2 regions of the Streptomyces sp. NPDC050504 genome follow, and region 1 is predicted to be linked to the other one. Evidence: predicted binding sites of a transcription regulator. Region 1 holds the regulator's gene; the other holds the start of a gene.
What was found. Region 1 encodes HspR, which represses chaperone genes until heat shock. Its sites were predicted from a motif close to TTGAGNNNNNNNNNCTCAA; they were not measured.
Positions count from the first base shown of each region.

Region 2: lon (endopeptidase La) is a predicted target of HspR. The motif match lies at 2,440-2,458, and genes of this name have one in related genera.

Region 1 covers NZ_JBITHO010000010.1:80,189-90,820, reverse strand. The annotation lists gene ACIBNE_RS32355 (hypothetical protein) at 1-569, opposite strand, end outside; gene ACIBNE_RS32350 (hypothetical protein) at 616-1,149, shown strand; gene ACIBNE_RS32345 (hypothetical protein) at 1,541-2,188, shown strand; gene ACIBNE_RS32340 (hypothetical protein) at 2,259-3,059, shown strand; gene ACIBNE_RS32335 (hypothetical protein) at 3,046-5,442, shown strand; gene ACIBNE_RS32330 (hypothetical protein) at 5,492-5,695, shown strand; gene ACIBNE_RS32325 (hypothetical protein) at 5,692-6,339, shown strand; gene ACIBNE_RS32320 (peptidoglycan-binding protein) at 6,350-7,213, shown strand; gene ACIBNE_RS32315 (hypothetical protein) at 7,221-7,478, shown strand; gene ACIBNE_RS32310 (heat shock protein transcriptional repressor HspR) at 7,559-8,005, opposite strand; gene dnaJ (molecular chaperone DnaJ) at 8,007-9,191, opposite strand; gene grpE (nucleotide exchange factor GrpE) at 9,246-9,974, opposite strand; gene dnaK (molecular chaperone DnaK) at 9,974-10,632, opposite strand, start outside.
Region 2 covers NZ_JBITHO010000004.1:400,529-411,160, forward strand. The annotation lists gene lon (endopeptidase La) at 6-2,417, opposite strand; gene ACIBNE_RS17075 (GNAT family N-acetyltransferase) at 2,599-3,273, shown strand; gene ACIBNE_RS17080 (hypothetical protein) at 3,354-3,701, shown strand; gene ACIBNE_RS17085 (phosphotransferase family protein) at 3,726-4,604, opposite strand; gene ACIBNE_RS17090 (hypothetical protein) at 4,640-5,146, shown strand; gene ACIBNE_RS17095 (rhomboid-like protein) at 5,080-5,994, opposite strand; gene ACIBNE_RS17100 (spermidine synthase) at 6,225-6,962, shown strand; gene ACIBNE_RS17105 (response regulator transcription factor) at 7,045-7,788, shown strand; gene ACIBNE_RS17110 (ATP-binding protein) at 7,896-8,957, shown strand; gene ACIBNE_RS17115 (multifunctional oxoglutarate decarboxylase/oxoglutarate dehydrogenase thiamine pyrophosphate-binding subunit/dihydrolipoyllysine-residue succinyltransferase subunit) at 9,227-10,632, shown strand, end outside.

The DNA.
Region 1 (10,632 bases):
ACGGAGATCCCGGCGGCGGCCAGCCAGCCCAAGAGGGATCCGAAAATATTTCCCGCCAGGTAGAGGAAATTCTGTCCAGTCGAAAGAATTCGAACCCCCGGGTCCACGCCAAGCATGATCATTCGACTTGAATCCATGAGCCAGAACATTCCGCGGAATCCTGCAGTGCGCTTGACCTTCGACACGATGAGAGCAGCGGCGGAAATTACCGTGAGAAGACCTGCCACCTGGGCGGTTCTTGAAACCGATGAAGCCTGGATCAAATCCGATGCGGCCAGGGCCGGAACAGAAAGAAGGGTGATCCAATGGAACTCATGCCCTCTTCGCTCCATTGAGTGCTCTTCCTCGATCAGGGACAGCAGGAAGAGCATGAGAGGGGTGAGAAGCAGGATCGCGATAATCCTCCATCCCGTCCCGGCCCCGCACTCCTCCTCGCCACGCACCCCGCACTCGCCGGCGACAAAGAGCCCCCGCAGGGCGAACCACCACAAATACACACCTGCCGAAAACACGAACGTGACGACGGGCAGCACCCCCAATCGAGGGGCACCTAACTCGTGGTCACCCATTGGCCTACGCACACTACCCCCTCAATAAACGACGGAGAACTCACAGTTGCTACCTACCAGGGACACCGAAGCACCTCCCCTTGGCGAGCCGTTTAACACACAGCAGAAGGAACTTGCCAAGGACATCGCCACACTAAAGAACGATCTCGCATCCCTCAAGGCCGATGCGGAAAAGAAATGGAAGCCGCATGACGAAGCGGGCGTGGGAAGCAAGCTTGAGGGAGTCATCGCTGCAGCTGTCACCGGTGCCGTCTCCGCAGCCCTGACCGGGGCCGCCATCAACCTTTCCCCCATCAAGATCGAACCCAAGCCGTACTTCAAGTTCGAGCCGGAGTTCAAAGGGTCGAGGGACGTGACGTCCCGATACGACGACTGGCGGGCACGAAAGTCCGCAGGCCGGTTCATCACGGAGTCCCTCCAGGCAGAGCGCCGGCTCCAGGACATGGACCTGAGGATCAAGCTGCACAGCAATCGGTTGGTCCGTCTAGAGGCACATACCAGCCGCGCCGACACCGCTCTCTTCGGAGCATCGAACAACACCACCCGTGCTGTTCGCCAACTGACCGGTGAACTGGGTTGACCAGTCTCAGCCATTGCTCGCTGGACAAATCAGTCAGTCGAACCGATAGGTAGGTCTCGTGTCTCTCATTTCCTCGCTCAGGCGAGCAACGAGCGCTCTTCAGCAATTCAGAGGGGCCACCGAAGCCCCTGCTTCAGCAGTCGCTCGACTCAGGACTGCGGTCACCGGAAGCGAACGGGCGGTCTCGGCACTCGGCAAGGGGATCCGGGCAACCGATGCCCCTCTCGTCCGTTCCAAAGGAAACACCGACAGGTTCAAGTCCTCCCTCGACAAGCTCAAGGGGTCGTCCGACAGGACCGGGAGCGCCCTGCGCGGCGTCAAGGTCCAGGCCGATGCCGTCGAGAAGTCCGTCGGGCGGGCCGGGAAGAATGCCGACCGGGGCGGGAGTTCCATGGGGAACCTCGGGAAGGGGCTCAAGGGAGCCTCCCTCGCCCAGCGCGGCCTCAACCTCGCCATGGCCGCCAACCCCTTCGGGCTGGTCATGGTCCTGCTCGCCCCGCTCATCGGGCAGTTCGTGAAGATGGACAAGATCGTTGCCATCGTCCAGAAGACCGTCATCAACGCCTGGAGCCGGATCAAGAGCGCCTCGCAGACCGCGGCCGCGTTCCTCAAGCCCGTCTTCAAGAGCGTCGTGGACGGTTTCGCAATGCCCGTGAAGATGCTGGTCGTCGGGCTCAACCTGCTGTTCCGCGCGCTGAACAAGGTGAAGTTCAAGATGCCGGGCTGGGTGCCCAAGATCGGCGGCAAGGGGTTCGGGTTCGACCTCCCGCAGATCCCCGTGCCCGCCCTCGCCCAGGGCGGCATCGTCCCCGCCCGTACCGGCGGCACGCTCTCGCTCGTCGGCGAGGGCGGCGAGGCCGAGGCCGTCATCCCGCTCTCCCGGCTCGACGGCATGCTCGGCAACCACCCCGGCGGCGGCCTCCACCGCCTCGCCCGAGCCGTCGAGCGCCTCGCCGACCGTCCCGTACACGTACAGGTCGACTCGCAGACCATCGCCCGCGCCGTCGCCCTCGGGCAGCGCCAGCTCGCACGCAGGTAGCCGCGACGCGCACACCGATGGCCCCGCCATCGGCTCTTCCCACGAGTCCTGAGCAGTGAGAGGTGCCCCCATGGGAAATCTCTGGATCGGGCCGCCCGGCGGCCTGTACGAAATCGATCAGGCGGCCAAGTCCTTCGACCGGTCGGCCGACCTGGGAGTGACCGAGTTCAAGTCGCTCGGCGGCCGCGTCACCGTCACCCGCAACACCGCCCCCGTCCGTCGCACCAAGCTCGGTTGGGACCTGCTGCGGCCGGCCGACGCACGCGCACTCGACCGGCTCGCCCGGCGGGTCGACGGCCCCGGCCCGCTCGTCCTGATCGACCCGGTCGCGGGCAACGTCCTCTCGGCCGCGCAGGCCGCCGGGACGGGGACCGCCGGCCAGTGGTTCACGACCTCCGCCACGGGCTCGGTCACCACGGCGGCCGGGACCTTCCGGCTGACCACCGCCGACGCCACCGGCCAGGTCGCTTGGCGCGCCGCCCACTGGGGCAACTTCCCCGTCGCCCCCGGCATGCGCGTCTCCTTCCACGCACCCACCGCCTTCGCCGCACTCCCCACGGTCTCCGTCGTCCTCGACTTCAAGGACGCGACGGGCACGTACCTGGCGAGCGCGAACGGCACCGGCCCGGCCGTCACCACGACCGTCCCCGCCGGAGCCGTGTACGTCACGCCCCTCGCCAGGCCCGGCACCGCGGGCACCTTCGCCCTCGCGGGCGCCTGCCTCACCCACGGCGCGGGCGCCGCCCCCGGCATCCCCGGCGACGGACTGCCGCCCATGGCCGTGACCGGGTACAGCGACGCTCCCGGGCGACCCTTCCCGTACCGCTCCCTCTCCATCGACCTCGTGGAGGTGGCCGGTGCAGCCGAGTGACCGCACCACAGAGGCCGCCCTCGCCTCCGGGGAACGGACCGTCACCCACAGCACCCGCGTCGGCGGCCGGGACGTGTCAGGGCAGCTCCAGTCCTGGCAGGTCGAACGGTCCTACGCGACCGACCTGCCGCCCGCGATGCGCGCCTTCTCCGGCAGCTCGGCGGCGCAGCTCCAGCTCCAGCTCTCAGGTACGGGGGACAAGTCCGCGTCCGAGCTGTACTCGCCCTGGGCGCCCCGCGCCACGGGCGACGCCGCCCGCCCCGGACAGTCCGTGGTGCACGAAACGGGCGTGGGCACCGGCGGTCCGCTGCCCGCCTTCCGCGGCACCATCCGCACGCGCTCCGCCGCGTCCGGAGCCGACACCGTCCAGCTCACCGCGCTCGACGGCGCCGAACGGCTGCGGGGCCCCGCCCAGCTGCCGCGCCCCTACACGGGGCTGCTGCGCAGGCGCCCCGTGACGACCGCCACCTGGTGCGTGGACGAACTGCTGCGCCAGGCGGGCCTGTTCACCGCACCCCCGCCCCGCGCGCCGGAGTTCACGCCGGGCCGCCCGCTCACGCTCCTGTACGCCTCGCTGCACGGGGGCTTCACCACCCCGTTCGGCATGCCCGAGATCCTGCCCGACCCCCGGCACTACACCTGGTGCCGCGAGAGCGCCCCGCACGAGATGGCCCTCGTGCCCAGAGGCCTGCCTCCGGGGGAAAGGGGAGTCACGGCCGCGTGGTTCCCGCGCGCCAGGGTGACCGTGCCGGGCAGCAGGCTCTTCGTGGAGACCTGGGTCAACAACACGGCCGGCACCGGCGACACCGTGCTCATCGAGCTGGAACTCAACCGCTCGGGGACCGACTCCGGCCTCCTCTCCCTGGAGGTCGACTTCGTCGCCGGTGAAGTGGTCATGCGCTCCCATGGGTACAACAACCCGGCGGACAACGGCTACTGGCGCTGGGTCCTGCCCGAGCTGACCGGCCAGCGCGGCAACTGGCACATCGGCGCCTTCATCGACGCCACGCCCAAGGCGCCGGGCGACACCCAGGTGTTCCCCACCTTCCAGCCCCGGCTGACCGCACCCGACGGAACGGACATCCTCGGCGTCGTACGCACCTTCACCGGCCCGTACGGCATCCAGTTCGCCTCCGAGCTGCGCCTCGTCCGCCTGGTCACCACGGTGGCCGCCGAAGGCCTCCAGGTCACCAGCGGGCTCGACGCCGTCCCGACGGCCGCCGAGTTCTCCCAGGTCGGCAGCTGGACCAAAGGGGCCGTGCTCGACGACGCGATCCTCCCGCTGACCACCGTCCCCAAGGTGTCCGGCTCCCAGTGGGAGGTGATCACCCAGATCGCGAAGGCGAGCCTGTCCACGGCCGAGATCGACGAACGCGGGCTGTTCCGCTGGCGCAACTTCACCCGGTTCGCGGCCGAGCCCGCGGCGGCCGACCTGACCCTCACCACCGTGCGGGAGATCGCCTCCCTGACCTCGACCGAGGAGATCGACGCCTGCCGCAACTACTGCGTCCAGCCCTTCAAGGACTGGACGGCCGCCCAGATCGTGCACAGCTCTTGGGTACGGGACAGCGAGATCCGGGAGATTCCCGCGTACGGCTCCCTCACCGTCCGGTACTCCTTCGACGAGAACGAACTCGACATCGGCCCGCCGGACACCGACGACGACCAACTGGTCACCGCGGGATCGAACTTCCGGGTCGCCGCCTTCAACGCCGCGGGCGCACGAGCGGTCAAGGGCGCGGTCGACGCGCTGCTCCGGCGGGAGGACGGCTGCCTCGTTCTGCGGCTCACCAATCGCACGGCCCAGCGGCTGTACACGGTGACACGGGAGGGCAAGCCGTCGGTGCTGCTCTCCGTGCTGAAGGCTGACCGCGACCCGGTGGAACGCCAGGCCCTGTCGTCCCAGCCCAACAGTGCGAGCGAACGGCACTACGGCAGGCAGGAGTTCACCGCAGAGGCCAGCGACTGGGTGCAGGACGCCGGGGCCGCCGGGCAGCTCGCGGCCGCCATGCGCAGGGCCGGTGAGTATCCGGTTCCCGTGCTCGGCGACGTACAGGTGCTGTACGACCCGAGGATCCAACTGGGTGACGTGGTGCGCGTACGGGACCTCACCGGCGCCGAACTCGACACCCTGGCCTGGGTGGTCGGCATGAACACCGGCGCCACGGCAGACGGAGGCGTACAGCAGACCCTCAGTCTGCGCGGCACCCGGACCAACGGCGTGCCGGCGGACGTCGGCCTGACCCCGGACGCCCCGGCCGCCCCCGCCCCCGTCGGCCCGTACACCGGCTACGCCCAGGTGCGCACCGCATACCCCACGCTCGCCGCCCTGCTGACGGCCCGGCCCACCTGGCGCGACGTCAAGGAGAACGGACGTGTCTGAATCCCCGCCCGAAACCCCCGTATCCGGTCCCGTGCCTGTGCCTGTGCCCGTGCCCGATCCCGGTACCACGCCCACGCCCGTCACGCTCGGCCAGGAGCAGCTCGACCTGCTCGCCGAGTCCGTCGCGTCCGCGCTCGCCGGCTATCTGGGGCTGCCCCGGTCCCTGCCCGTACCGGCCGCGGTCTTCCAGTCGGCCGTCGTCGAACCCGCGGTCGGCGCCGTCACCCGTACCGCCGAGGAGGTCCTCGCATGACCGTCCAGTACACACCGCTCAGCAACCTCCCCCACCCGCAGCCCTCCGACCCCGCCGACCTGCCCGCCCACCTCAAGGCGCTCGCCGACGCGGTGGACGGCCGCACCGTCATGCGGTTCGGCGACGCGACGGCCCGCGACGCCAAACTGACGGCGCCCGTCGCCGGAATGGTCGCCTGGGTGGGCTCGCCCGGCCGGATGATGTACTACACGGGCTCGGCCTGGGTGCCCGTCGCCCCCGTCCCGGTCTTCAAGGTCAACATGGACGACGGCGACACCGCGTCCACCGCGTACACGGAGACGCTGGACAACACCGCGGCCATGTCCGCCCCGTTCACCGTCCCGGCCTCCGGCCAGGTCATCGTCACGGTGGGCAGCTACATGCGCGCTTCGGCCGCCACACCGGTCACCGCGTACATGTCGGCGGTCGTGCGCAACGCGGCGAACGCCGTGCACCTCGCGGCCGGTGACAACCGTTCGGCGGCCGTGACCACCACGGACCGCATCTCGGTGTCCTCGCAGTTCCTGGTCGAAGGACTGGCGGTCGGCACGGTCTGCACGGCTACGCCCGCCTACCGGGCGGGAAAGCCCGACAGCCGGGCGTACTTCGACAGCCGCTTCATCCGCATCGACCCGATCCCGTAGGGAGGACTCCATGGCCGCACCGCTGTCCCCCGGCGCCTTCGTCCGGGCCCTGCGCCGCGAAGGCGTGTCCGTCACCGAGCACGGCGGCTGGCAGACCCACAACCGCAACCACAAGGGTGCCTGGGGTCCCGTGCACGGTGTGATGCTGCACCACACAGCGGGCCGCGACAGCCTGGCGTTCTGCCGCAGCGGGCACGCCCCGCTGCCCGGACCGCTCTGCACCGGTCTGCTCGCCAAGGACGGCACCCTCCACCTGATCGGGTACGGGCGCGCCAACCACGCGGGCAACGGCTCGGCCGCCGTCCTGGCGGCCGTGCGCGGCGAACGTCCCCTGCCCTCGCCGGGCCCCGACGCCGTCGACGGCAACGCCCGCTTCTACGGATTCGAGATCGAGAACCTGGGCGACGGCCGCGACCCCTACCCGACCGCCCAACTGGACGCGGCGGACCGCCTCTCGACCGCGATCTGCCGGGCCCACGGATGGTCGGAGGCGAGCGTGATCGGGCACGGGGAGTGGACCCGCAGGAAGGTCGACCCGTCGTTCTCGATGGCCGCGCTGAGGGGCCGCGTCGCCGCCGGGCTCAGCTCCGCGCCGAGCGGCCCCGCACCGGGCCGACCCGCTCCCGTGCACGAGCCGTTCCCCGGAGCCGCGTTCTTCGAGCCCGGCCGCCGCAGCGCACTCGTGACGGCCGTCGGACGGCGGCTGGTCGCCGAGGGCTGCGGCCGCTACGCGGTCGGCCCCGGGCCCGTGTGGGGCGAGGCGGACCTGCGCTCGTACGCCGCCTGGCAGCGCAAGCTCGGGTACTCGGGTGCCGAGGCCGACGGGGTTCCGGGGCGGGCCAGTTGGGACCGGCTGCACGTGCCGAAGCTCTGAGGGAGGTCTGTTGAACCAGTCCGAAGCCGAACGGATCTCGCTCGAACTGGAACGGTTGCACCGCTCCGTCGACGTCGGGTTCGCCACCACTCGGGGCGATCTCGCGCTGCTGCTCCAGCGGGCCGACCAGACGGACAAGGCGCTCGGGGAACACGAGGAGCGGCTCGACGCCCTGGAGCGCACCCGGTGGCCGCTGCCGTCGCTCGCGGCCGTGACGTCCTGCACCGCGCTCGCACTGGCTCTCTGGCAGAACACCGGGAGGTAGGGGCGGGCTCCAGACGCACGAGGAGGCCCCTGCCCGGATGCGGGCAGGGGCCTCCTCGTGTCGTGCGCGGGCGGACCCGGTTACTCCGAAGGCTTCTTCGGGCGCCAGACCACCAGTGCGCTCGTGTGGTGCACGTCCTGGTACGGCACCAGGTCGCGGCGGTACGAGGCGTGGACCTGGGCCTCGCGCTGCTGCATCGCCGCGGCCGCGCCCTCCACCGCGGAGGAGAGCTCGGCGACGCGCGCCTGGAGCGCGGCCACCTGGTTCTCCAGCTCGATGATGCGCTTGATGCCGGCCAGGTTGATGCCCTCGTCCTGCGACAACTGCTGCACGGTGCGCAGCAGTTGGATGTCGCGGGCCGAGTACCTGCGGCCCCTGCCCGCCGTGCGGTCGGGCGAGACCAGGCCCAGGCGGTCGTACTGGCGCAGGGTCTGCGGGTGCAGACCCGAGAGCTGGGCGGCGACCGAGATCACGTACACCGGAGATTCCTCGGTCAGTTCGTACGGGTTTCTGCGGCGGCCTTCCATCTCATGCTCCCTTCGCGGCCTGGAACAGTTCTGCCCTGGGGTCGTCGTCCCCAGTCGCCCTGCGGTACGTCTCCAGGGCCTCGCGGGCCTCGGCCGACAGGTCCGTGGGGACCGCCACCTCGACGGTGACCAGGAGGTCGCCCCGGGTGCCGTCCTTGCGGACCGCGCCCTTGCCGCGCGCGCGCATCGTACGGCCGTTGGGCGTCCCGGCCGGGATCTTCAGGGTGACCGCCGGACCGCCGAGCGTCGGGACCTTGACCTCGCCGCCGAGCGCCGCCTCCGGGTAGGTCACCGGGACGGTGACCGTGAGGTTGTCGCCCTTGCGGCCGAACACCGGGTGCGCGTCCACGTGCACCGTGACGTACAGGTCGCCCGCCGGGCCGCCCCGCTCGCCCGCCGCGCCCTTGCCGCGCAGCCGGATCCGCTGGCCGTCCGAGACGCCCGCCGGGATCCGCACGTTCATCGTCCGGGACGACTTGGCGCGCCCGCTGCCCTTGCAGACGTCGCAGGGGTCCTGGGCGATGAGGCCCCGGCCCTTGCAGTCCACGCAGGGGTCGGTGAGCGAGAAGGACCCGCTGCCGCCCCTGGACACCTGTCCTGTGCCCACGCAGGTCGGGCAGACCCGCGGCGTGCCGTTCTTGTCGCCCGTGCCCGAACAGGCCTTGCAGGCCGCCGCGCTGGTGAGGCGCAGCGGGATCGTCGCGCCGTCGACGGCCTCGGTGAACGAGACCGTCGCCTCCTGCTCGATGTCCTGCCCGCGCCTGGGCTGCGTGCGCTGCCCGGCGCCGCCCCGGTTGAAGAGGCCGCCGAACACGTCCCCGAGGCCGCCGCCGAAGCCGCCGGCGCCGCCCTGGGCCCCGCCCCCGCCCTGGGCGCCCCCGAAGAGGTCGCCCAGGTCGAAGTTGAAGTTGCCCGCGGCCCCGCCGGGTCCGGCCCTGAAGCCGCCGTTCCCGAAGAGGGAGCGCGCCTCGTCGTACTCCTTGCGCCGCTTGGGGTCGCCGAGCACGTCGTTGGCCTCGGAGATCTCCTTGAAGCGCTCCTCGGCGTTGGCGTCGCCCTTGTTGGCGTCCGGGTGGAACTCGCGGGCGAGCTTCCGGTACGCCTTCTTGATCTCGGCCTCGGTCGCGTCCTTGGGGACGCCGAGAACCTTGTAGTAGTCCTTCTCGACGAAGTCCTTCGTGCTCATCCTCGACGTCCCTCCTTCCGGACGATCACCGTTCCAATGATCGTGTGCATCGCGTCAGCCCTCGTCCGGGCCACCGCTCTCCTCGCCGCTCGCCCCGTCCTTCTCGGCGCCCTTGTCGGCGGCGTCGTCGGCGTCCTTCGCGTCCTTCGCGCCCTTGTCGTCCTTGGCGCCGGAGGAACCGGTGCCGGCCGACGCGCCCGGCTGGGGCTCGGCCACGGCGACGCGCGCCGGACGGATGGTCCGCTCACCGATCCGGTAGCCCGGCTGGAGGATCGCCACGCACGTCGTCTCGGTGATCTCGGGAGCGTACGAGTGCATCAGGGCTTCGTGGATGGTCGGGTCGAAGGACTCGCCCTCCTTGCCGAACTGCTGGAGGCCCATCTTGGCGACGACGGTCTCCAGCGACTCCGCGACGGACTTGAACCCGCCGAGCAGTTCGCCGTGCTCCCTGGCGCGCCCGATGTCGTCGAGCACGGGCAGGAGCTCGGACAGGAGGTTCGCCACGGCGATCTCCTTGACCGTCACCCGGTCCCGCTCGACGCGGCGGCGGTAGTTCTGGAACTCCGCCTGGACCCGCTGGAGGTCCGCGGTGCGCTCGGCGAGCGCGGAGCGGGCCTGGTCCAGCTGGGCGGTGACGGCCACATCACTCTGGTCCCCGGCCGGGGCCGGCTCCCCCTCCTTGCTGGAGGGGGAACCGGCCTTCGACTCGGCTGCCTCGGAGCTGTCCGTGGTGCCGGAGGGGACGTCGGGCTTCTCCTCGAAGCCCGGGGTCTCCTCAGACATCAGGCAGCGCCGCCCTTCGTGTCGCCCGGCTTCTCGTCGTCGACGATCTCGGCGTCGACGACGTCGTCGTCGGCCTGCGGGGCCTCGGTGCCGGGGGCACCGGCCTGGGCGCCCTGCGCGTCGGCGTACATCGCCTGGCCGAGCTTCTGGGAGACGGCCGCGACCTTCTCGGTCGCGGTGCGGATCTCGGCGGTGTCCTCGCCCTTGAGCTTCTCCTTCAGCTCGGTGAGGGCCGTCTCGACCTCGGTCTTCACCTCGCCCGGGACCTTGTCCTCGTTGTCCTTGAGGAACTTCTCGGTCTGGTAGACGAGCTGCTCGCCCTGGTTGCGGGTCTCGGCGGCCTCGCGGCGCTTGGTGTCCTCCTCCGCGTACTGCTCGGCCTCCTGGCGCATGCGGTCGACCTCGTCCTTCGGCAGCGAGGAGCCGCCGGTGACGGTCATCTTCTGCTCCTTGCCCGTGCCCAGGTCCTTCGCGGTCACGTGCATGATGCCGTTGGCGTCGATGTCGAAGGCGACCTCGATCTGCGGGACGCCGCGGGGCGCCGGGGGCAGGCCGGTCAGCTCGAACATCCCGAGCTTCTTGTTGTACGCGGCGATCTCGCGCTCGCCCTGGTAGACCTGGATCTGCACGGACGGCTGGTTGTCCTCGGCCGTCGTGA
Region 2 (10,632 bases), on a different contig from region 1:
AGCCGTTACGCCGCGACGAGGGGCGCGGCCGCCTCCGCCGGCGCCAGCGCGATCTCCAGCACCTGCCGGACGTCCGTCACGGGGTGCACCTCCAGCTTCTCCAGCACCTCGGCGGGGACGTCGTCCAGATCGGCCTCGTTCCGCTTGGGGATGATCACGGTGGTGACGCCCGCCCGGTGCGCGGCCAGCAGCTTCTGCTTGACGCCGCCGATCGGCAGGACCCGCCCGGTCAGCGAGACCTCGCCGGTCATCGCCACGTCGGTGCGCACGAGCCGCCCCGACAGCAGCGAGGCGAGCGCCGTGGTGAGCGTGATGCCCGCGCTCGGCCCGTCCTTGGGCACCGCGCCCGCCGGGAAGTGGACGTGCACGCCCCGGTCCTTGAGGTCGGTGACCGGCAATTCCAGCTCGGCGCCGTGCGAGCGCAGGAAGCTCAGCGCGATCTGCGCGGACTCCTTCATCACGTCGCCGAGCTGACCGGTGAGGGTCAGTCCTGACGCGCCCGTCTCCGGGTCGGCCAGCGATGCCTCCACGAAGAGGACGTCGCCGCCCGCGCCGGTCACCGCGAGCCCGGTGGCCACGCCGGGCACCGCCGTGCGCCGCTCGGCCGGGTCCTGGGCGGACTCCGGGACGTGGTGCGGCCGCCCGATCAGGTCGCGCAGCTCCGCGTCCGTGACGGTGAAGGGCAGCTCGCGGTCGCCCAGCTCGTGCTGGGCCGCGACCTTGCGCAGCAGCCGGGTGACGGCGCGCTCCAGGTTCCGTACGCCCGCCTCGCGGGTGTACTCGCCGGCCAGCTTGCGCAGCGCCGAGTCGTCGACGGTCACCTCGCCGGGCTCCAGGCCCGCGCGCTCCAGCTGCCTGGGCAGCAGGTGGTCACGGGCGATGACGACCTTCTCGTCCTCGGTGTAGCCGTCGAGGCGGACCAGCTCCATGCGGTCGAGCAGGGCCTCGGGGATGGCCTCCAGGACGTTGGCGGTGGCCAGGAAGACGACGTCGGAGAGGTCGAGCTCGACCTCCAGGTAGTGGTCGCGGAAGGTGTGGTTCTGCGCCGGGTCGAGGACTTCGAGCAGGGCCGCTGCCGGGTCGCCGCGGAAGTCGGAGCCGACCTTGTCGATCTCGTCGAGCAGGACGACGGGGTTCATGGACCCGGCCTCCTTGATCGCCCGTACGATCCGGCCCGGCAGCGCGCCCACGTAGGTGCGGCGGTGCCCGCGGATCTCCGCCTCGTCGCGCACGCCGCCGAGCGCGACGCGCACGAACTCGCGGCCCATCGCGTGCGCCACCGACTCGCCGAGCGAGGTCTTGCCGACGCCGGGCGGGCCGACCAGTGCCAGTACGGCGCCGCCGCGCCGCCCGCCGACCACCCCGAGCCCCCGGTCGGCGCGCCGCTTGCGCACCGCGAGGTACTCGGTGATCCGTTCCTTCACGTCCTCCAGGCCCGCGTGCTCGGCGTCGAGGACGGTCTTGGCGCCCTTGATGTCGTAGACGTCGTCGGTGGTCTCGTTCCAGGGGAGTTCGAGGACGGTGTCGAGCCAGGTCCTGATCCAGCCGCCCTCCGGGGACTGGTCGCTGGCGCGCTCCAGCTTGTCGACCTCCTTGAGCGCGGCCTCGCGGACCTTCTCGGGCAGGTCGGCCGCCTCGACGCGGGCCCGGTAGTCGTCGGACTCCTCGCCCTCGGCCTCGCCGTTGATCTCGCGCAGTTCCTTGCGCACGGCGTCGAGCTGGCGGCGCAGCAGGAACTCGCGCTGCTGCTTGTCGACGCCCTCCTGGACGTCCTTGGCGATGGTCTCGGCGACGTCCTGCTCGGCGAGGTGTTCGCGCAGCTGGGCGGTGGCGAGCTTGAGGCGGGCGACCGGGTCGGCGGTCTCCAGGAGCTCGACCTTCTGGGCGGTGGTGAGGAACGGGGAGTAGCCGGAGTTGTCGGCGAGGGCCGAGACGCCCTCGATCTGCTGGACGCGGTCCACGACCTGCCAGGCGCCGCGCTTCTTGAGCCAGCTGGTGGCCAGCGCCTTGTACTCCGTGACCAGCTCGGCGACGGCGCCGGGCAGCGGGTCGGGGACGGTCTCCTCGACGGCGGTCCCCTCGACCCAGAGGGCGGCGCCAGGACCGGTCGTACCGGCTCCGATGCGGACGCGGCCCAGGCCCCGGATGAGCGCGCCGGGGTCGCCGTCGGAGAGTCGTCCCACCTGCTCGACGAGGCCGAGGACGCCGGTGCCCGCGTACGTTCCGTCGACGCGCGGCACGAGCAGCACCTTCGGCTTCCCGCCGGTGCCGCTGGAGCGCGCGGCGGCCTGGGCGGCCTCCACCGCGGCGCGCACCTCGGCGTCGGACAGGTCGAGCGGCACCACCATTCCGGGCAGCACGACCTCGTCGTCGAGCGGCAGCACGGGCAGGGTGAGCGGTGTGGACGTCGTTGCCATGATCTCCCCTTGGGCAGTGAAGTTGAGCTGTACCGACTCAATGCACCTGAGCCCGTGATTGTTCCCCGACCTCTGTTCGCTCTCAGCGATCACGAATCGGCCCGTACGGCGGTCCATTGCGGCCGTCCTCGCCCGATGTAATACTCACTAGCGATACAGGACCATTACAGGGGGAGTTCAGATGACGTCCGCCGACCGTTTGTTCGCCGACAGCTCCGACGCCGTCCGCGCCTGGGTCGAGGGGTGGATCGTGTCGCGGGGCGCGGCCGAGCCGCTGGAGCAGCCCTGGGGGCTGACCGTCGACGTCGGGCTCGTCCGGCACGCGACGCGGCACGTCCTGACGCACGCCGACGAGGAGACCGTGCGCAAGCTCGCGGAGGCGTACGCGGCGCCCGCCGTCTCGCTCAAGGTGTTCCTGGAGCCGGAGGCCGTACTGCCCCTGCTCTCCCCCGAGTGGGTGTCGGACGGGCCCGGCTGGCTGATGGTCACCGACCTGCGGCCCGAGGCGGCCGAGCCGCCCGCCGGGTACCACGTGCGCACCTGGGAGCGCGGCGGCGTCGTCCGACTCCTGGTCACCTCGGCCGACGGCGGCTTCGCGGCGCGCGGCCAGATCGCGCCGACCGGCGCGACCGCCGTCGCCGACCAGATCGAGACGTCCCCCGCGCACCGCCGCAAGGGGCTCGGCTCCTTCGTGATGCGCACGCTCCAGACCGCCGCGGCCGAGCGGGGCGCGCGCGTCGGGGTGCTCGGCGCGACGACCGACGGCAAGGGGCTGTACGAGTCGCTGGGCTGGAGGATTCGGCTTCCACTGGTAGGTGTCACCTACACGCCGACCACCGGGGAAGTTGGCAGCTAACGGTCACCCACGATCACTGCGAGCGATCTCCGGCACAGCATGGAGAGGTCCAATTCCCCTATCGGCAAAGGGACTTATCCATGCGTGTTGCTTTCTTCGCCAAGGCCGCCGCGACCGCCGCGGTGGCCGCCGCCACGCTGACCATCGGCGCCCCGGCGCACGCCGCGCAGCAGGCGGCGCTGACCGAGGTCGCGTGTTCCACGGACGCCAACCAGATGCAGTTCACCAAGTTCATGGGCTTCAGCCGCTGTTTCCTGGGCACCGGCGACCTGGACGTGCAGCCCACGTTCAACACCGAGGCGACCTGGTTCGACTCGGGCAACCACTCGGGCTGGTTCAAGTACGGGAACAAGGTCCAGAACTTCTCGAAGTTCCAGCACCTGGAGGGCAAGTTCTACCCGCTGAGCCACATCCACGTGGACAACTGATCCCGTGACCCCGGCGGGCTCCCCTCAGCGGTAGCCCGCCAGGCCGTCCCGCAGCTCGCCCTCGTCGCCGTCCCGCACGGCGGCGAGGGCCTGCTGGAGCGCGAAGGTGCCCCGGACGACGCGGATCCGCTCCCACTGGTCCGCCGCTGCGGGGATGCGGGAGAGCAGTGCGTCCCCGTAACTGGCGCCGACCGCCGCCAGGTCCTCCGCCTGGTCGCCCAGCGCGGCCCCGTCCCAGTCGACCACCCCGACGAGCCGGGGAGCGCCGCCCTCCTGCCGCGCCCAGAGCACGTTCTCGCCGCCGAGGTCCCCGTGGACCACCGCCGACGCGCGGTACGGCAGCCCGTCCAGCGCGGCCAGCTCCCGCTCGGCGCGCTCGCGCCCGGCGTGCGACATCAGCGCGTACAGCTCGCCCCGCACGCCCGCCGCGAAGTCCCGCCAGCCGTCGCGCGGCGCGGGTTCGAGCCCCGCGACGACCGCGCCCCTCGGGTCCGCCGCGTCCGCCCGGCCCGCCGCGTCCGCCGGGACCGGGCCGTCCGCCGCGCCCCGCAGCTCCGCGAAGAGCGCGGCGTACTGCTCTGCCACGGCCTCCTCGGCCGCCGGGTCCCGCAGTTCCTCCGGCGCGAGCGGGCTGCCGGGCACCCTGCTGAGCAGCAGGTGCCCCGCCCCTTCGGCCAGCACCTCGGGCGTCCGCACGCCGAGCCCGAGCGCGGCGACGGCCCGCAGCCGCGCCGCGCACGCCGGGAGCCGGTCGGCAGCGGCGGCGTGCCGCGCGAACCGCACGACGCTCTCGGCGCCGAGCACGACGTCGTGGAACTGCCCGCGATGGACGGTGAGCGCGCCGAAATCTTCACCGGGCAGCAGGGTGTCAAGCAGGTGCCGATGCCGTTCAATGACGTCCATGGCTCTGGACGCTACGGGCCTGGAGGGCGGGAGTCATGCGAGTTACCGGTGGCGCGAGGGTCGCGGGCCTGGTGCTCGCGGCGCTGCTCACGGCGGGGTGCGGCGGGGCCGACGGAAACGACGGGAACGACGGCCACGACGGGCAGACCGTGAAGCCCTCGGCGTCCCGGGGCGGCCAGGGGTCTCCTTCCGCCCCCGCGCCGCCCGCCTCGCGCGGGCCGCTCGTGGAGGTGACCGTCACGGGCGGGTTCGCCGGGATCCACCGGGTGCTCGAAGTGCGCGGCGACGGCTCGTACACCGAGCGCCGGTCGGGCGAGCAGGACCGGACGGGCCGGATGTCCCCGGCCGGGCTGGCGGAGCTGCGCACGGCGCTGGCCGGGGCGGACTTCGCACGGCTGCCCAGGCGGGCGACGCACAATCCGGTACGGGACGGCTTCTCGTACGAGATCGAGTACGGCGGCCGGAAGGTGACGACCTACGACGAGGTCGACTCGGCCGCGCTGCGCGCGGTGATCGGGGCGCTGCCGCGCACGGGGACGTGAGCACGGGCGGAGGCGTGGGCACGGGCGGGAACGTGGGCGCACTGGCGGACGGGCGCGGCGCCGGTCGCGGCGTCGCGGTCCGTGCGGGCACGTGACCACCGGCGGACCAGCGGCCAGCAGGCGATGCCCGACAGCAGGGCCATCGGGTGGCCCCAGGAGGCGAGCGGGTCGACGAGCGCGACGAGGTCCTGGCCCAGGACGAGCGCGACGACCGCGAGCACGGCGGTGCGCGGCCGGCGGCCCAGCAGTCCGGTGAGCGCGCCGAGGCTCGCGAGCAGGCCGAAGCTGATGCCGTAGTCGAGGCGGTGCAGGGAGCTGGCCGGGAGGTGGCCGGTGAGTACGGAGATCCCGACCGGGACCTCAGTGGCGAGGGTCGCGGCGACGTGCCCCAGCAGGAAGACCCCGGCTGTCCGCAGGCCGCCGATGCGGCGCTCCAGGGCGGTGAGCACGAAGACGAACGCGAGCCCGTACGCACTGGCGAGCCCGCCCGCGACCCAGAGCGCGCTCGCCAGGAGGACCAGGCTCGGCGTCTCGGCGAGGTGCGCGGCGTCGGTGCTGGAGGCGCGGAGGAGGGCGGAGACGGTGTCCGGGTCGCCGTACTCGGTGAAGAGGGAGGTGGCGATCAGGACGAGGAGGTAGGTGAAGGTGAAGGGGGTGCCGGTGGGGGTGGGCAGGGCGCGGCGGGCCCCGCGGAGCCGGGTCCAGGCCCGGGTTCGGGGGCGCGCGGGGGTGGAGGCGAGGGGGCTGGCCGCGCCCGTCCGCTGCCGGGGGACGGCGGCGAGGAGGGGCGGCGCGCTGCCCCGGGGGGCGTCGGTGTCCGTGTCGCCCGCGTCGTTCGGTCCGTGCACTGTGCGAGGCCCCTTTCGTACCGCCCAGCCCCCGACCCACTTCAGCATGCTCACCCTCTGTCACGAGAGGCGCCCCCGTCTATGACCCGCGTCACACGAGGCAACCCGCCGCACGGCGGAAACGTCCGGGCGCCGCCACGGGGGCGCCGAAAGATCGCGCGGTTCCCCGGGACCACGCCGTGCGCGAGGATGGACGGCCACAACTCCCCTGCGTACACGGAGAGGTGCCCATGCCCGAGTCAGCCCCCGACGACCGCCCCGTCACCCTCGACCGCCGCGACGGCCCGCACGGCGAGGTCGCCCTCCGTCGCCACGGCGACCACCTGGAGATCATCGCCAACGGCACGTTCCTGATGGACACCTCGGACGGCCGCTCCGAGCGCCTGCTCGTCGACGCGGCCCAGGCGTCCCTCCCGGAGGACCGCCTCCCCGCGACCGTCCTCATCGGCGGCCTGGGCGTCGGATTCTCGCTGGCCCACGCGGCCGGGGCGACGGCGGCGTCGGCGTCGGCGTCGGCGTCGGGGGGCGTACCTGACGGCACCCCCGCCTGGTCCCGCATCACCGTCGTGGAGCGGGAACAGGCCATCATCGACTGGCACCACGCGGGCCCCCTCGCCCGCATCTCGGGCGGCGCACTCGCCGACCCCCGCACGGTGATCCTGCACACGGACCTGGTCGACCACCTCCGTACGACCACGGACCGCTACGACGCGCTGTGCCTGGACATCGACAACGGTCCCGACTGGACCGTCACCGAGGACAACGACGACCTCTACTCCCCCGCCGGGCTCGCCGCCTGCAAGGAGCGGCTGAACCCCCGCGGAGTGCTCGCGGTGTGGTCGGCGCGGCCCTCCCCCGCGTTCGACGAAGCGTTGCGGAATGCCGGATTCACCGGGGTTACGACCGAAGAGGTGCGGGTTGCCCGAGGCGCGCCTGACGTCGTCCACCTCGCCGTTCGCCCTGCGTAGCCGCGACGCCGCAACTGCCTCTACTCTGCTGGACGGCACACGAGATCACACGATCCGGAAGAGCACTTCCAGGGGCGGGGCGATGGAGCAGACACACACCACCCACAACGGCGCGGCGCCGGCTCCGGCCAACAGTGCCCAGCGCCGCGTGCTGGTCGTCGAGGACGACGCCACGATCGTCGACGCCATCTCGGCCCGCCTGCGCGCCGAGGGCTTCCTCGTCCAGACCGCGCAGGACGGCCCCGCGGCCGTGGACGCGGCCGAGGCGTGGCAGCCGGACCTGATGGTCCTGGACATCATGCTGCCGGGCTTCGACGGCCTGGAGGTCTGCCGTCGCGTGCAGGCCCAGCGCCCGGTCCCGGTCCTGATGCTGACCGCGCGCGACGACGAGACCGACATGCTGGTGGGCCTCGGGGTCGGCGCCGACGACTACATGACCAAGCCGTTCTCGATGCGCGAGCTGGCCGCGCGGGTGCACGTGCTGCTGCGCCGCGTCGAGCGGGCCGCGCTGGCCGCCGTGACGCCGCGCAGCGGCATCCTGCGGCTCGGCGAGCTGGAGATCGACCACGCGCAGCGCAGGGTCCGCGTCAAGGGCGAGGACGTGCACCTCACCCCCACCGAGTTCGACCTGCTGGTCTGCCTGGCGAACACGCCGCGCGCGGTGCTCTCCCGCGAGCAGCTGCTCGCCGAGGTGTGGGACTGGGCGGACGCCTCGGGCACCCGCACGGTGGACAGCCACATCAAGGCGCTGCGCCGGAAGATCGGCGCCGAGCGGATCCGCACGGTGCACGGCGTGGGGTACGCGCTGGAGACCCCGGCCCCGTGACGGGCGGCGGGACGGACTCCGCGGGAGCGCCCCGCGCGCCCGCCGGGCGGCAGTGGTCCCGGCCCGCCGCCGGGGCCCGGCTCGGGGCCGCCCGGCTCCGCGCCCGGCTGGGCGGGGTCACGATCTCCGTCAAGACCAAGCTGGGCGCGCTGGTCACCGTCTCGGTCCTGATCACCTCGGGGCTGGCCCTGGTCGCCATGAGGACCGGCGCCGAGCTGCGGTACATCACGATCTTCGCGATGATCACCGCCCTGCTGGTGACGCAGTTCGTGGCGCACTCGCTGACCGACCAGCTGGACGAGATGAACGCGGTCGCCAGGTCCGTCTCGCACGGCGACTACACGCGCCGGGTGCGCGGCACCGACCGGCGCGACGAGCTGGGCGACCTGGCCGCCACCATCAACCGCCTCGCGGACGACCTGGAGGCCGTCGACCAGCACCGCAAGGAGCTGGTCGCCAACGTCTCGCACGAGCTGCGCACCCCCATCGCGGCGCTGCGCGCGGTCCTGGAGAACGTGGTGGACGGGGTCTCCGAGGCCGACCCCGAGACGATGCGCACGGCCCTGAAGCAGACCGAGCGCCTGGGGCGGCTGGTCGAGACGCTGCTGGACCTCTCGCGCCTCGACAACGGCGTCGTCCCGCTGAAGGCGCGCCGCTTCGAGGTCTGGCCGTACCTCTCGGGGGTCCTGAAGGAGGCGAACCTCGCGGCGGGCCGCCGGGGCACCTCCTCGGGCTCGGGCAACCACACCCGCACCGACGTCCACCTGCACCTGGACGTCTCGCCGCCCGAGCTGACGGCCTACGCGGACGCGGAGCGGCTGCACCAGGTGATGGCCAACCTGATCGACAACGCGGTCAAGCACTCCCCGCCGCACGGCCGGGTCACCGTCCACGCCCGCAGGGGCGCGGGGCCCGAGTCGCTGGACCTCGAAGTGGTCGACGAGGGTCCCGGCATCCCGGAGCCCGAGCGGCACAAGGTCTTCCAGCGGTTCAACCGGGGCGGCGTCCCGGCCGCGCACGGGCCGGGCAGCGACGGCGGCACGGGGCTGGGCCTGGCGATCGCCCGCTGGGCCGTCGAGTTGCACGGCGGTCGGATCGGCGTGGCCGAATCTTCACGTGGCTGCCACATCCGTGTCACTCTTCCGGGAGCATCACAGCCACGAGATTGACGTCACTCTTGACGTAGGCTTCGAACCGGAGCCGCGCGTTCTGCGTGGACGTGGTGAGGGGTGCAGGCCAGGGGGCCGCAGCCGCGGTGTGTCGTACCCGCTCGGATGCGGGACCACACTTGTTTCCCGCCATTTCCTGCGCCGAAACCCGCCTTCCGATGTGACTTGCGCGACGATGACCCGCCCGGTCTGCACCTCTCGGCCCAGGGGGCGTAGCCTTTATTTCCGCTGTCCATCACCTTGCGAAGCGGAAGAGGGCGGTTGCCGCCGTGTCGTCTCAGTCCCCCAGTAACTCAAGCATCTCGACCGATCAAACCGGGCAGGGAAAGAACCCTGCCGCCGCATTCGGGCCGAATGAGTGGCTCGTAGACGAGATCTACCAGCAGTACCTCCAGGACCCGAATTCGGTCGACCGTGCCTGGTGGGACTTCTTCGCCGACTACAAGCCGGGGGCCGCGCAGACCACCGCGCCCGAGGCTCCCCCGGCGCAGCAGCCCGCTCCGGCCGCACCGGCACCGGCGCCCGCGCAGACCACCGCCGCCCCGGCCGCCGCCGCTCCGGCCGCGCCCGCGGCCCAGGCCGCACCGGCTCCCGCCGCGCCCGCGCCCGCCAAGGCAGCCGCCGCTCCCGCACAGCCCGCTCCCGCCCCTGCTCCCGCAAAGGCCACCACCCCCGTGAACACCCCCGCAGCCCCTGCGACCGAGGCTCCGGCAGGCCCCGAGTACGTGACGCTGCGCGGCCCCTCCGCGGCCGTCGCCAAGAACATGAACGCCTCCATCGAGGTCCCCACGGCCACGTCCGTGCGTGCCGTCCCGGTGAAGCTGCTGTTCGACAACCGCATCGTCATCAACAACCACCTCAAGCGCGCCCGCGGCGGGAAGATCTCCTTCACGCACCTCATCGGGTACGCGATGGTGCAGGCCATCAAGGCCATGCCGTCGATGAACCACTCCTTCACGGAGAAGGACGGCAAGCCGACCCTGGTCAAGCCGGAGCACATCAACTTCGGCCTGGCGATCGACCTGGTGAAGCCCAACGGCGACCGCCAGCTGGTCGTCGCGGGCATCAAGAAGGCCGAGACGCTCAACTTCTTCGAGTTCTGGCAGGCGTACGAGGACATCGTCCGCCGCGCCCGCAACAACAAGCTGACGATGGACGACTTCACGGGCGTCACCGTCTCGCTGACCAACCCGGGCGGCCTGGGCACCGTGCACTCCGTGCCGCGTCTGATGCCCGGCCAGTCGGTCATCATGGGCGTCGGCTCGATGGACTACCCGGCGGAGTTCCAGGGCACCTCGCAGGACACCCTGAACAAGCTCGGCATCTCCAAGGTCATGACGCTGACCTCGACGTACGACCACCGCGTCATCCAGGGCGCCGCCTCCGGCGAGTTCCTGCGGATCGTCGCCAACCTGCTGCTCGGCGAGAGCGGCTTCTACGACGAGATCTTCGAGGCGCTGCGCATCCCCTACGAGCCGGTCCGCTGGCTCAAGGACATCGACGCCAGCCACGACGACGACGTCACGAAGGCCGCCCGCGTCTTCGAGCTGATCCACTCCTACCGGGTGCGCGGCCACGTCATGGCCGACACCGACCCGCTGGAGTACAAGCAGCGCAAGCACCCCGACCTGGACATCACCGAGCACGGCCTCACCCTGTGGGACCTGGAGCGGGA